3 regions of the Streptomyces sp. MMBL 11-1 genome follow, and region 3 is predicted to be linked to each of the others. Evidence: riboswitches for the same ligand, from Rfam matches in the RefSeq annotation. Region 3 holds a riboswitch; each other region holds the start of a gene.

Evidence for each region. Region 3 has a riboswitch for cyclic di-AMP ahead of PSQ21_RS32145 (M23 family metallopeptidase). Riboswitches for the same ligand answer to the same signal wherever they lie in the genome.
Region 1: another riboswitch for cyclic di-AMP. It lies ahead of PSQ21_RS34570 (transglycosylase SLT domain-containing protein); the one in region 3 lies ahead of PSQ21_RS32145 (M23 family metallopeptidase).
Region 2: another riboswitch for cyclic di-AMP. It lies ahead of PSQ21_RS15095 (M23 family metallopeptidase); the one in region 3 lies ahead of PSQ21_RS32145 (M23 family metallopeptidase).

The regions. Positions count from the first base shown of each region.
Region 1 is NZ_CP117709.1:7,816,864-7,820,129, forward strand. Features, by position in the region: gene PSQ21_RS34565 (FAD-dependent oxidoreductase) at 1-870, opposite strand, end outside; cyclic di-AMP (ydaO/yuaA leader) riboswitch at 1,354-1,512, shown strand; gene PSQ21_RS34570 (transglycosylase SLT domain-containing protein) at 1,516-2,361, shown strand; gene PSQ21_RS34575 (CARDB domain-containing protein) at 2,534-3,266, opposite strand, start outside.
Region 2 is NZ_CP117709.1:3,493,289-3,496,554, reverse strand. Features, by position in the region: gene PSQ21_RS15105 (MerR family transcriptional regulator) at 1-184, shown strand, start outside; gene PSQ21_RS15100 (PP2C family protein-serine/threonine phosphatase) at 326-1,546, shown strand; cyclic di-AMP (ydaO/yuaA leader) riboswitch at 1,829-1,981, shown strand; gene PSQ21_RS15095 (M23 family metallopeptidase) at 1,993-3,024, shown strand; gene PSQ21_RS15090 (PrsW family intramembrane metalloprotease) at 3,241-3,266, opposite strand, start outside.
Region 3 is NZ_CP117709.1:7,287,509-7,290,774, forward strand. Features, by position in the region: gene PSQ21_RS32140 (tyrosine-protein phosphatase) at 1-759, opposite strand, end outside; cyclic di-AMP (ydaO/yuaA leader) riboswitch at 1,203-1,363, shown strand; gene PSQ21_RS32145 (M23 family metallopeptidase) at 1,366-2,313, shown strand; gene PSQ21_RS32150 (SGNH/GDSL hydrolase family protein) at 2,475-3,266, shown strand, end outside.

The sequences.
Region 1 (3,266 bases), 530 kb from region 3:
GGTGCGCAGCGCCACGACCTTGCCGTCGTCGCCGAGGATCTCGACGGGGGACTCGAAGAAGTGCAGGTACAGCTTGTGCGGGCGGTCGCCGACGTCGCGGATCGCCCAGTTCTCCAGGGTCTGCGCGACCATGTTGGCCTGCTTGTTCTCCCGGCGGGTCGCGATGGAGCCCTCGTCGTACTCGATGTCCTCGGGGTTGACGATGACCTCGATGTTGGGGGAGTGGTCCAGCTCCCGCAGCTCCATCGGGCTGAACTTGGCCTGCGCGGGGCCGCGCCGCCCGAACACGTGCACCTCCAGCGCCTTGTTCTCCTTGAGGCCCTGGTACACGTTGTCCGGGATCTCGGTGGGCAGCAGCTCGTCCGCCGTCTTGGCCAGGACGCGGGCCACGTCCAGCGCCACGTTCCCGACGCCGAGCACGGCGACCTTCTCCGCGGTGAGCGGCCAGGTGCGCGGGACCTCGGGGTGCCCGTCGTACCAGGAGACGAACTCGGCCGCGCCGTAGGAGCCGTCCAGCTGGATGCCGGGAACGTCGAGCGCCCGGTCGGCCTCGGCGCCGGTGGAGAAGATCACCGCGTCGTAGAACGACCGCAGGTCGTCCAGGCCGATGTCGTGCGGGTAGCTGACATTTCCGAAGAGCCGGATCTGGGGCTTGTCCAGCACCTGGTGCAGGGCCTTGACGATGCCCTTGATCCGCGGGTGGTCGGGGGCCACCCCGTAGCGGATCAGGCCGAAGGGCGCGGGCATGCGCTCGAAGAGGTCGATGGAGACCCCCGGGTCCTGGCAGACCTCGGATTTGAGCAGCGCGTCCGCAGCGTAGATACCGGCGGGGCCGGCTCCGACAATGGCGACGCGGACGGGGCGTGTCATGGCGTGGTGATCCTTCGGGGCGGGCGAACGCGGGCAGGTACAGCGTACGTCGGAGGTAAGGGTTGGCTTACTAGTCTCCACCGCACACCGTAAGCGATCGCCTCGCGGGCCCCTCGACCGGCCCCGCCTAGAGTGCCCGATTAATCCGTTTTGCTATACCGATATGGTCGATTTGCTTCTTTTGCCTTCATGTTTCCCAAAGGGCTTGTTGGGCCTCTTTGAGGCATTTGCTTGACCCGGTTTTCACCGCCACCGCGAGGGAGTGGTGAGCGTCACGTCCGAGGGGGCGGACGGGGAAGCGGAGGTGTCGGTTCCCTTCCGTGCGAAGAAAGTTGACGCCGTGACGGAGTGGCCCGATCCGGTAATTCCATCACTCGATCTTGCGTGAAAAGGGGAATCCGGAATGCGGGGCTTGTTCTGTTCGGCGTTTCTCGCCTACGGTCACCGTCAATCCGGATGGAACGCCGAATCCTGCCGCCGTCCGGGAATCCGAAACCCACTCACGTACGGCAGGAGCGGGGGACCCAGGTAAGTCGCCGATCCGTCACCGGAACGGCTTGGGGTGAAGCCGCACGAGCGTGCGGCCAGACATCTCCCGTCTGAACCCGACAGCTCACCTCGCAGGCGCCGGAGAGGAAATCCCCCATGCCCGCACAGGGTAAGCACCGTCGTCCCCAGTCCCCCTCGCTGCGCCGCGGCCTGGCCGCCGTGACCACCGGCGGGGCCGTCCTGGCCCTTCCGGTGATCGGCGCCACCAGTGCCTTCGCGGCCCCCGCGCCCGCCGCCGCGCCGCAGCAGGCCGTGGCGTCCGCCCCGGTGTCCGCGCAGGCGAATTCCGTCCTGCGTGCCGCCCCTGCCCAGCATTCCGTGGTGGCCGGTGAAACGCTTTCCAAGATCGCCCGTGAATATTCCGTCAGTGGCGGCTGGGAGAAGCTGTACGAAGGCAACCGGAAGATCGTCGGAGAGAATCCCGACCTTATTCACCCGGGTATCAAGCTGACCCTCGGAATCAAGGCCGAGGCCTCTTCGGGCGACACGGCGGGCAAGGCCGCCAAGGCTTCGCCGTCCGCCGCGCGCGGCGCCGAGGCGGACCGCGCCGACCGTTCGGAGCGCGTCGACGCCGCCCCCGTGGCGAAGGCCGCCCCGGCCGCCGAGAAGGCCGTCACGTACACGAACGACCTCGACGGCTGGATCAAGGAGTCGCTGGCGGTCATGGCCGAACAGGGCATCCCCGGCACCTACGAGGGCATTCACCGCAACATCATGCGCGAGTCCTCGGGCAACCCGGCCGCGATCAACAACTGGGACTCCAACGCGGCCAAGGGCACCCCGTCCAAGGGGCTGCTCCAGGTCATCGACCCGACCTTCCAGGCCTACCACGTGCCCGGCACCTCGACCGACAGTTACGACCCGGTGGCCAACATCACGGCCGCGTGCAACTACGCCGCGGACCGGTACGGCTCGATCGACAACGTCTTCGGCGCCTACTGATCCTCCGTCCCCCGAGGGCCCCGGACCCCAGGTCCGGGGCCCTCGGGCGCGCCAAGAAGTCACCCCCGGGTTTCTCGTGACCCACCGGCAACTACGGCCGGCTGCGTCATCCGGGAGGAACGGGTGTTCCCGGGCCCGCGGTGGTCCGCCGGCCCGGGAACCGTGCCGCGGACTACCGCTCGGCGCGTGCCCCGTTCGGGGCTCCGGAGACGCTGAACTGCGAACCGGGCTCGATCAGTACATGGCCGTCGCGCGAGTCGGTGATCGTCACGTCCGTGAGCGTCGCGTTGCCGCGCGCGCCGCCCATCGCGAGGATGCCGGATCCGTTGTTGGACTTGTCGATCCGGACGTTCTCGATTCTGACGTCCGGCATCAGGCCGCCGCCCGTCTTGAACTGGATGCCGTCATAGGTGGAGTCGACGATGTCCGTGTCGCGGATCGTGACGCCGGGGATCGGCAGGTTCTGCGGGAAGAGAGTGATCGCGCCGAACTCCTGGTCCTCGTTCCAGAAGGCTCCACCGGTGCGGTGAAGGCCGTTGTTGGCGATCAGCGTCCGCCCGGAGAACGGCAGCGGGTCGTGGTCGGTCGCCAGCATGATGGCCGGGTAGTTCATCGTGTCGGAGATCAGGTTGTTCTCGATCGTGTTGTCGTAACCTCCGTAGATCGCGATGCCGTTGGCGCGCCACGGAAGCTGGATGGTGTTGTTGCGGAAGCTGTTGTCGTGGCCGATGTCGACGGACTGGTCCTTGACGTACTTGCTGGACCAGACCGCGAGCGCGTCGTCGCCGGTGTTGCGGAACGACGAGTTGTGGACCGTGGAGTTGCGGGTGCCGTTGGCGAGGTTGATGCCGTCGGCGTAGGTGTTACGGATCCGCATGCCGGTGAACTCGACGCCGTCGCCCGGG
Region 2 (3,266 bases), 3.8 Mb from region 3:
GCGACGGCACTGCGCGTGGCTGTCGTCGGCCAAGAAGCCCAGCCGTTCGTACGTGATCGGCCTCGGCGAGATGTATGTCGCCGATCCCCGCTTCGGAAAGAACTACGATCGCTACGGGGACGGCACCGCCGCCTTCGTACGGGACGCACTGACGGTATACGCGGAACACCGGCTCTCCGACTGACCACGGAAGGCCGGACCGCCGTCCGCCTTCCCCCTATCCGGCCGATGCTGAGCAGCCGCTCGGCGCGGCTCCGGGAAGCCCGGGCGGGGCGCGGTACCGTCCGCAGCCGTGGGTGGACCGGGCAGGAGCGCACAGGTGGGGATGGCCGAGAGACGGCGTAGCAGCGCGGCGGGGGGCGCCGAGGCCGTGGGCCGAGCGGTGTTCGGGTCCCGGGAGGGCGAACTGACGTCCGACGGGCGGCGCACCGGGCGGCTCGTCCGGATGCTGCCCGCCCTGCTGATCCTCGGCGGGCTGGTGCTCGACGCGCTGACTCCGCCCAACTTCACCGCCGTTCCCCTGTTCGTCGCGGCCCCGCTGATCGCCGCGCCGTTCTTCTCGCGGTCCCGGACCGTCCGTACGGGGATCGCCGCGGTCCTTTCCGTCATCGCGATGCGGCTGTCCGACGGGACGTCCACGCAGGTGGTCCCGGTCATCGAGCTGATCACGGTGCTCACGGCCTCGGTGCTGGCCCTCGTCATCAACGGCGTCGTGCGGCGCGGCAGCGAGCAGCTGGCCTCGGCCCGGGTCATCGCGGAGACCGCCATGCGGGCCGTGCTGCCGACCCCGGCCGAGCGGATCGGCGGGCTCCAGGTGGCCGCGCGGTACGAGGCGGCACAGGCGGACGAGTTCGTGGGCGGCGACCTGTTCGCCGTCGCGGACACCCCCTACGGCGTACGTCTGGTGGTCGGCGACGTCCGCGGCAAGGGCCTGGGCGCCGTCGAGGCGGTGGCGGTGATCATCGGGGCGTTCCGGGAGGCGGCCGAGCAGGAGCGTTCGCTGGAGGGGGTCGCGCAGCGGCTGGAGCGGGCGCTGGCCCGGGAGGGGACGCGGCGGTACGGGCTGGACGCCATGGAGGGGTTCATCACCGCCGTGCTGGCCGAGATCCCGCCCGGTTCGGACTCGCTGCGCATCGTCAACCGTGGTCACCCCGAGCCGATCCTGCTGCACGCCGACGGCGCCCTGGAGGTGCTGGCGCCCTCGGTGCCCGCGCTGCCGCTGGGGATGGACCTGGGGGTGTGGCCGGACCGGGCCGACGCGTGGGTGATGCCCGCCGGGGCGACGCTCCTCGCCTTCACGGACGGCCTGTCCGAGGCCCGGGACGCGAACGGGGTCTTCTACGATCCGGCGGCCCGGCTGCGCGGCCGGATCTTCCCGGGCCCGGAGGAACTGCTGTCGGCGCTGACGGACGACGTACGGCTGCACACCGGCGGGCGGACCACGGACGACATGGCGCTCATCGCGGTCGGCCGTCCGGCGGAGGGGCAGCCCGTCCGCCGGACGACGGTGAAGATCGTGGGCCGGGGCGACGACGCCGACCGATGACGGGGCGACGGCAGGACGGCAGGACGGCGGGCGGCAGAGCGTCCGCGGGGCAATGACACGGTGCGTGACCGAAGGGCATCGCTCCGCATAACATTTGACACACCGTCAGAAAAAGTGATGTGGCTGAGCGACGGTCAAGTCGCCCGATTCCGCCCGCTTGTGCCCCGTACATCCCTGCCGTGTCCGTTAATGATCAACAGGAACAGCTTGGAATCGGGCCCGTCCGTCTATTAACGTTCGATAACGCAGCGCGGTCGTCACAGCCGTCGTCAGAGGCGGCGCCGCGCGCGAGCGCCGAATTCCGCAAGGGAACCGGGGAACCACCTACATGGGGTGAATCGGACGCCTGCGTCTCGTGAGAGACGGAGGGGCCCGTAGGAGACCTTCCTGCTCCGAACCCGTCAGCTAACCCGGTAGGCGAGAAGGAAGGAAAGGAGTGCGCCCACGTGGCGTCCAACAAGCCTGCCCCTGAGGCCCCGTCACCCTTCGGTGCCGACACCTTCGGTGGCGAGGAGCGCACCTGGGAGGAATGGAACCCCACCGCGGAGTCCATCCGACCCGTGCGCGGCAAGCACCGCGTAGCCAAGCAGCGTGGTCTGGCCCGTAGCTCCACCGTCCTCGGGGTCGGTGTCATAGCGGCCGTCGGTGCGGGCGGCATGGCCACCGCGCAGGACAAGGCGCCGGTCTCCATCTCTCTTCCCGATTCCATCGCGGACAACCTCCCCGACGCCAAGTCCCTCCCCGGCGTCGGGTCCTTGATGTCCGACGACGCGGAGACCGTCCCGGTCGCCGCGTCCGCCCCGCTCACCACCGCCGGCCTCACCACCGCCGAGGCGGAGCAGGGCACCGGCGCCGGCGAGGCGCTGCGCGCCCGGATCCTTCAGCAGGCCGAGCAGCAGCAGGCCAGCGCGGACGCCGAGGCCAAGGCCGCCGCCGAGAAGGCAGCGGCCGAGACCGCCGCCGCCGAGGCCAAGAAGCAGCAGGACGAGGCCGAGGCCGAGGCCGCCGCGAAGAAGAAGGCGGCGGAGGAAGCGGCGAAGAAGAAGAAGGAGGCCGAGCGGCTCGCCAAGCTCGCCGCCAGCTTCTCCCTCCCCACCTTCTCGTACACGATCACCTCGACCTACGGTCAGTCCGGCGCGCTCTGGTCCTCGGGCCAGCACACCGGCCTCGACTTCGCCGGGTCGGCCGGTGCGCCGCTCAAGGCCGTGCACAGCGGCACGATCACGTCGGCCGGCTACTCCGGCTCGTACGGCTACCGCACGGTCCTCGAACTCGAGGACGGCACGGAGATCTGGTACGCCCACCAGTCCTCGATCGAGGTCTCCGTCGGCCAGAAGGTCACCACCGGCCAGACCATCGGCCGCATGGGCGACAGCGGCAACGTGACCGGCGTCCACCTCCACCTGGAGGTCCGCACCGCGGGCGGTTCCGCGATGGACCCGATGGCCTGGCTGGCCAGCAAGGGCATCAACGTCTGACCTCCCCGCCCCGCGGCTGACGTTCTCCGTCGCCGCCCCGGAACCCCGGCAGCCCTGACGCACACCCCCCGACGTCAGGGCTGCCGGTCCGTCCGGGGGCGGGAGGTCGCGCAGGGCGGCGGCGGAGCGGCATTCCCGCACCGGCCCGTCGCGTCTCCGCGGGACGGGGCAGGCCGCCCCGGGCGGACCCGTCGTCCGCCGACACCGCGGCTACGGCTATGGCTGCGCCGGTGGGCGTCGGT
Region 3 (3,266 bases):
CTTCAGCCCCTCGGTCAGGTAGCGGTCCGCCGTTCCCCAGTTCTCCTCGATGGTCGCGAAGGCCGCCGCGAGATAGGCGGGCCGCGCCCCGAACAGCGGGTCCAGCAGCTCCTGCACCTCGGCCGACATGCCGGCCCCGGACGGGTCGGAGCGCTTCACCTCGTACCGGCGGTGGAGGTCGTTGGACTTGAGGTAGTCCTCCTCGATCGCCTCCGGTACGACGCCGACCGCCAGCAGGGCGACCGCGATCGAGAGACCGGCCCGGTCCTTGCCCGCCGCGCAGTGCATCAGAGCGGGGACGCTGTCCTCGGCCAGGGCGTGCAGCACCCGGCTGTGCTCGGCGGTGCGGTCCAGAATCGTCGCGCGGTACATCCGGATCATGCGGTCGACGCCCTTGTCACCCGAGAGGACCGAGCGCAGCTGCTCGATGTTCCCGCTGCCCACCAGCCGCCAGAACTCGGCCCCGTCGGCCGGGTCCGAGAGTGGAATGCTGACATTGCGGACACCGGCCAGCTCGATGTCGTACCCGTCGAGCCGGTGGTCGGCGGAGTGGCGGAAGTCGAAGATGGTGTGCAGCCCGAGCCCGCCGAGGAAGACCGCGTCCTCGGCGGTGGCGTGGGCCAGGTGGCCGCTCCGGTAGAGCCGCCCGAAGGCGGTGCGCCGTCCGTCCGCGGTGGGGAGCCCGCCCACGTCGCGGAAGTTGCGGACTCCGGTCAGCGCGGTCTCTGTCGGCGGGACCTGCGGCACCTGTTGCGTCACGGTGGCTCCTGGGATCTCTGGCGTCGGCGCGGCTCGCCGGCGAGGGCGCTCCCGTGACGATACGACATCGATTCGACGGAAAATCATCACGGTCGCGCGCCCCGGTGCGAGTGCCGGGGCGGTCTGTCTGACCGGGCGTCAGGAATGACGGAGACGTCATGTCCGTATTGGTGCATTTCGCAGAACATGCCCCGCTAATGGGGGAGATGGGATTGCCGAGGTGAGCGGGATCATATCCGTGACGGTCCGTGGCGAGCGCACACCGGAGTCTTCCCGTTGCCCGTACGGAAATCCAAGATCCGTAATCCACGGAGTGTGACGGGAATAGTGGGGCGATAGCGAATCGATGATTCCGGTGCGCAACCGATGGCTTGTTCTGCTCGTCCTGACTCGTTTACGGTCGCCGCAATCCGGACGGACCGCCTAATCCTGCCGCCGCCCGGAATTCGCACCCACCCACTCACGCGTGGCAGGAGCGGGGGAACCAGGTAAGCCGCCGGTCCGGAGCGATCCGGACCGGCTCGGGGTGAAGTCGCCGCAACGCGACCGGGCATCTCCAGCCCGAACCCGACAGCTCACCTCGCAGGCGCCGGAGAGGAACTTCCCATGCCCGCAAAGGGTAAGCACCGCCGTCCGAAGTCCGGCCCGATCTCCCGCGGCGTCCTCGCCGCTGGGACCGGCGGCGCCGCACTCGCCCTTCCGCTCATCGGCGCCACCGTCGCGAACGCCGCGGACCAGGCGGCTCCGGCGGCGAAGCCCGCCGCCGCCTCGGTCGCCGCCGCGCACACCGCACCGGCCGCCGCGCCCGCCGCGTCGAAGGACGTCCCGAAGACGTACGCCGTCGTCTCCGGCGATTACCTGGCGAAGATCGCGGCCGAGCACCAGCTCAAGGGCGGGTGGCAGAAGCTGTACCAGGACAACCGCTCCACCGTCGGCGAGGACCCCGGCCTGATCCACCCGGGCATGAAGCTGACCCTCGGCGCCAAGGGCTCCGCCCCGGCCGAGAAGTCCGCGGCTCCCGAGGCCGCCCCCAAGAAGGCCGAACCGGCACCGAAGGCCGCGCCGAAGACGGCCCCGAAGGCGGACACCGCCTCCGCCGACGACTCCAGCAGCCCGTCGCGGACCGGCTCCTCCGAGGCCACCGGCTCCGGCTGGTCCGCCCCGCTGGCCAACGCCAACGTCACCACCCAGTACCGGGCTTCCGGCGCCAGCTGGTCCAGCGGCTACCACACCGGCTCCGACTTCCAGGCAGCCTCCGGCACCCCCGTACTCGCCATCGGCCCGGGCACCGTCGTCTCGGCCGGCAACAGCGGCTCGTACGGCAACGAGGTCGTCATCCAGCACGAGGACGGCATGTACTCCCAGTACGCCCACCAGTCCTCGCTCAACGTCTCCGTCGGCCAGACCGTCACCGGCGGCCAGCAGATCGGCCTCTCCGGTTCCACCGGGAACTCCACCGGCCCGCACCTGCACTTCGAGGTCCGCACCGGCCCGAGCTACGGCTCGGACGTCGACCCGATCGCGTACCTGCGTCTGCACGGCGTCTCCGTCTGACCGGGCGCGGCACACAGTGAACGAGGGGCGGTGCGCGACGGCGCACCGCCCCTCCACTTATTCCGGGTTTACCAAAAACTGACCGGGTGGTCTATCTCACCACCAGTCAACCCCGTATTACGGTCGCGTAGGTCACATCGCACGATGCAGGATAAGTCCTTGTGGCAGACGATTCGAGAAAAAACCAGCAGCACATCATCGGGTCGTACGCGGCGATTGGCGACAGTTTCACCGAGGGCGTCGGCGACCCCGGCCCCGACGGGACCTTTGTCGGCTGGGCGGACCGCTTCGCGGTGCTTCTCGCCGACCGGCTCCCGGCCCCCGACGCGGCGGCCGGCCCCGAGGACTCCCCGCACGGGGACTTCCGCTACGCCAATCTCGCCGTACGAGGACGTCTCCTCGACCAGATCGTCGAGGAGCAGATCCCGCGCGCCAAGGAACTGGCCCCCGACCTGGTCAGTTTCTGTGCGGGCGGCAACGACATCATCCGGCCCGGCACCGACCCCGACGACCTCGCCGAGCGTTTCGAACGCGCGGTCGCCGACCTGAGCAACGCCGTCGGCACGGTCATGGTCACCACCGGCTTCGACACCCGGGGCGTTCCGGTGCTGCGCCACATGCGCGGCAAGATCGCCACGTACAACGTCCATCTGCGGGCGATCGCCGACCGCTACCACTGCCCCGTGCTGGACCTGTGGTCGCTGCGTTCCGTCCAGGACCGGCGCGCGTGGGACAACGACCGGCTGCACCTGTCGCCCGAGGGACACACCCGCGTCGCGCTGCGCGCCGCACAGGTCCTCGGCCACGACGTGCCCGCCGACCCCGACCAGCCCTGGCCGCCGCAGGCCCAGCGCAGCCCCTTCGACGCACGGCGCGACAACATCCAGTGGGCCCGCGAATACCTCGTGCCCTGGATCGGCCGACGGCTGCGCGGAGAGTCCTCCGGCGACCAC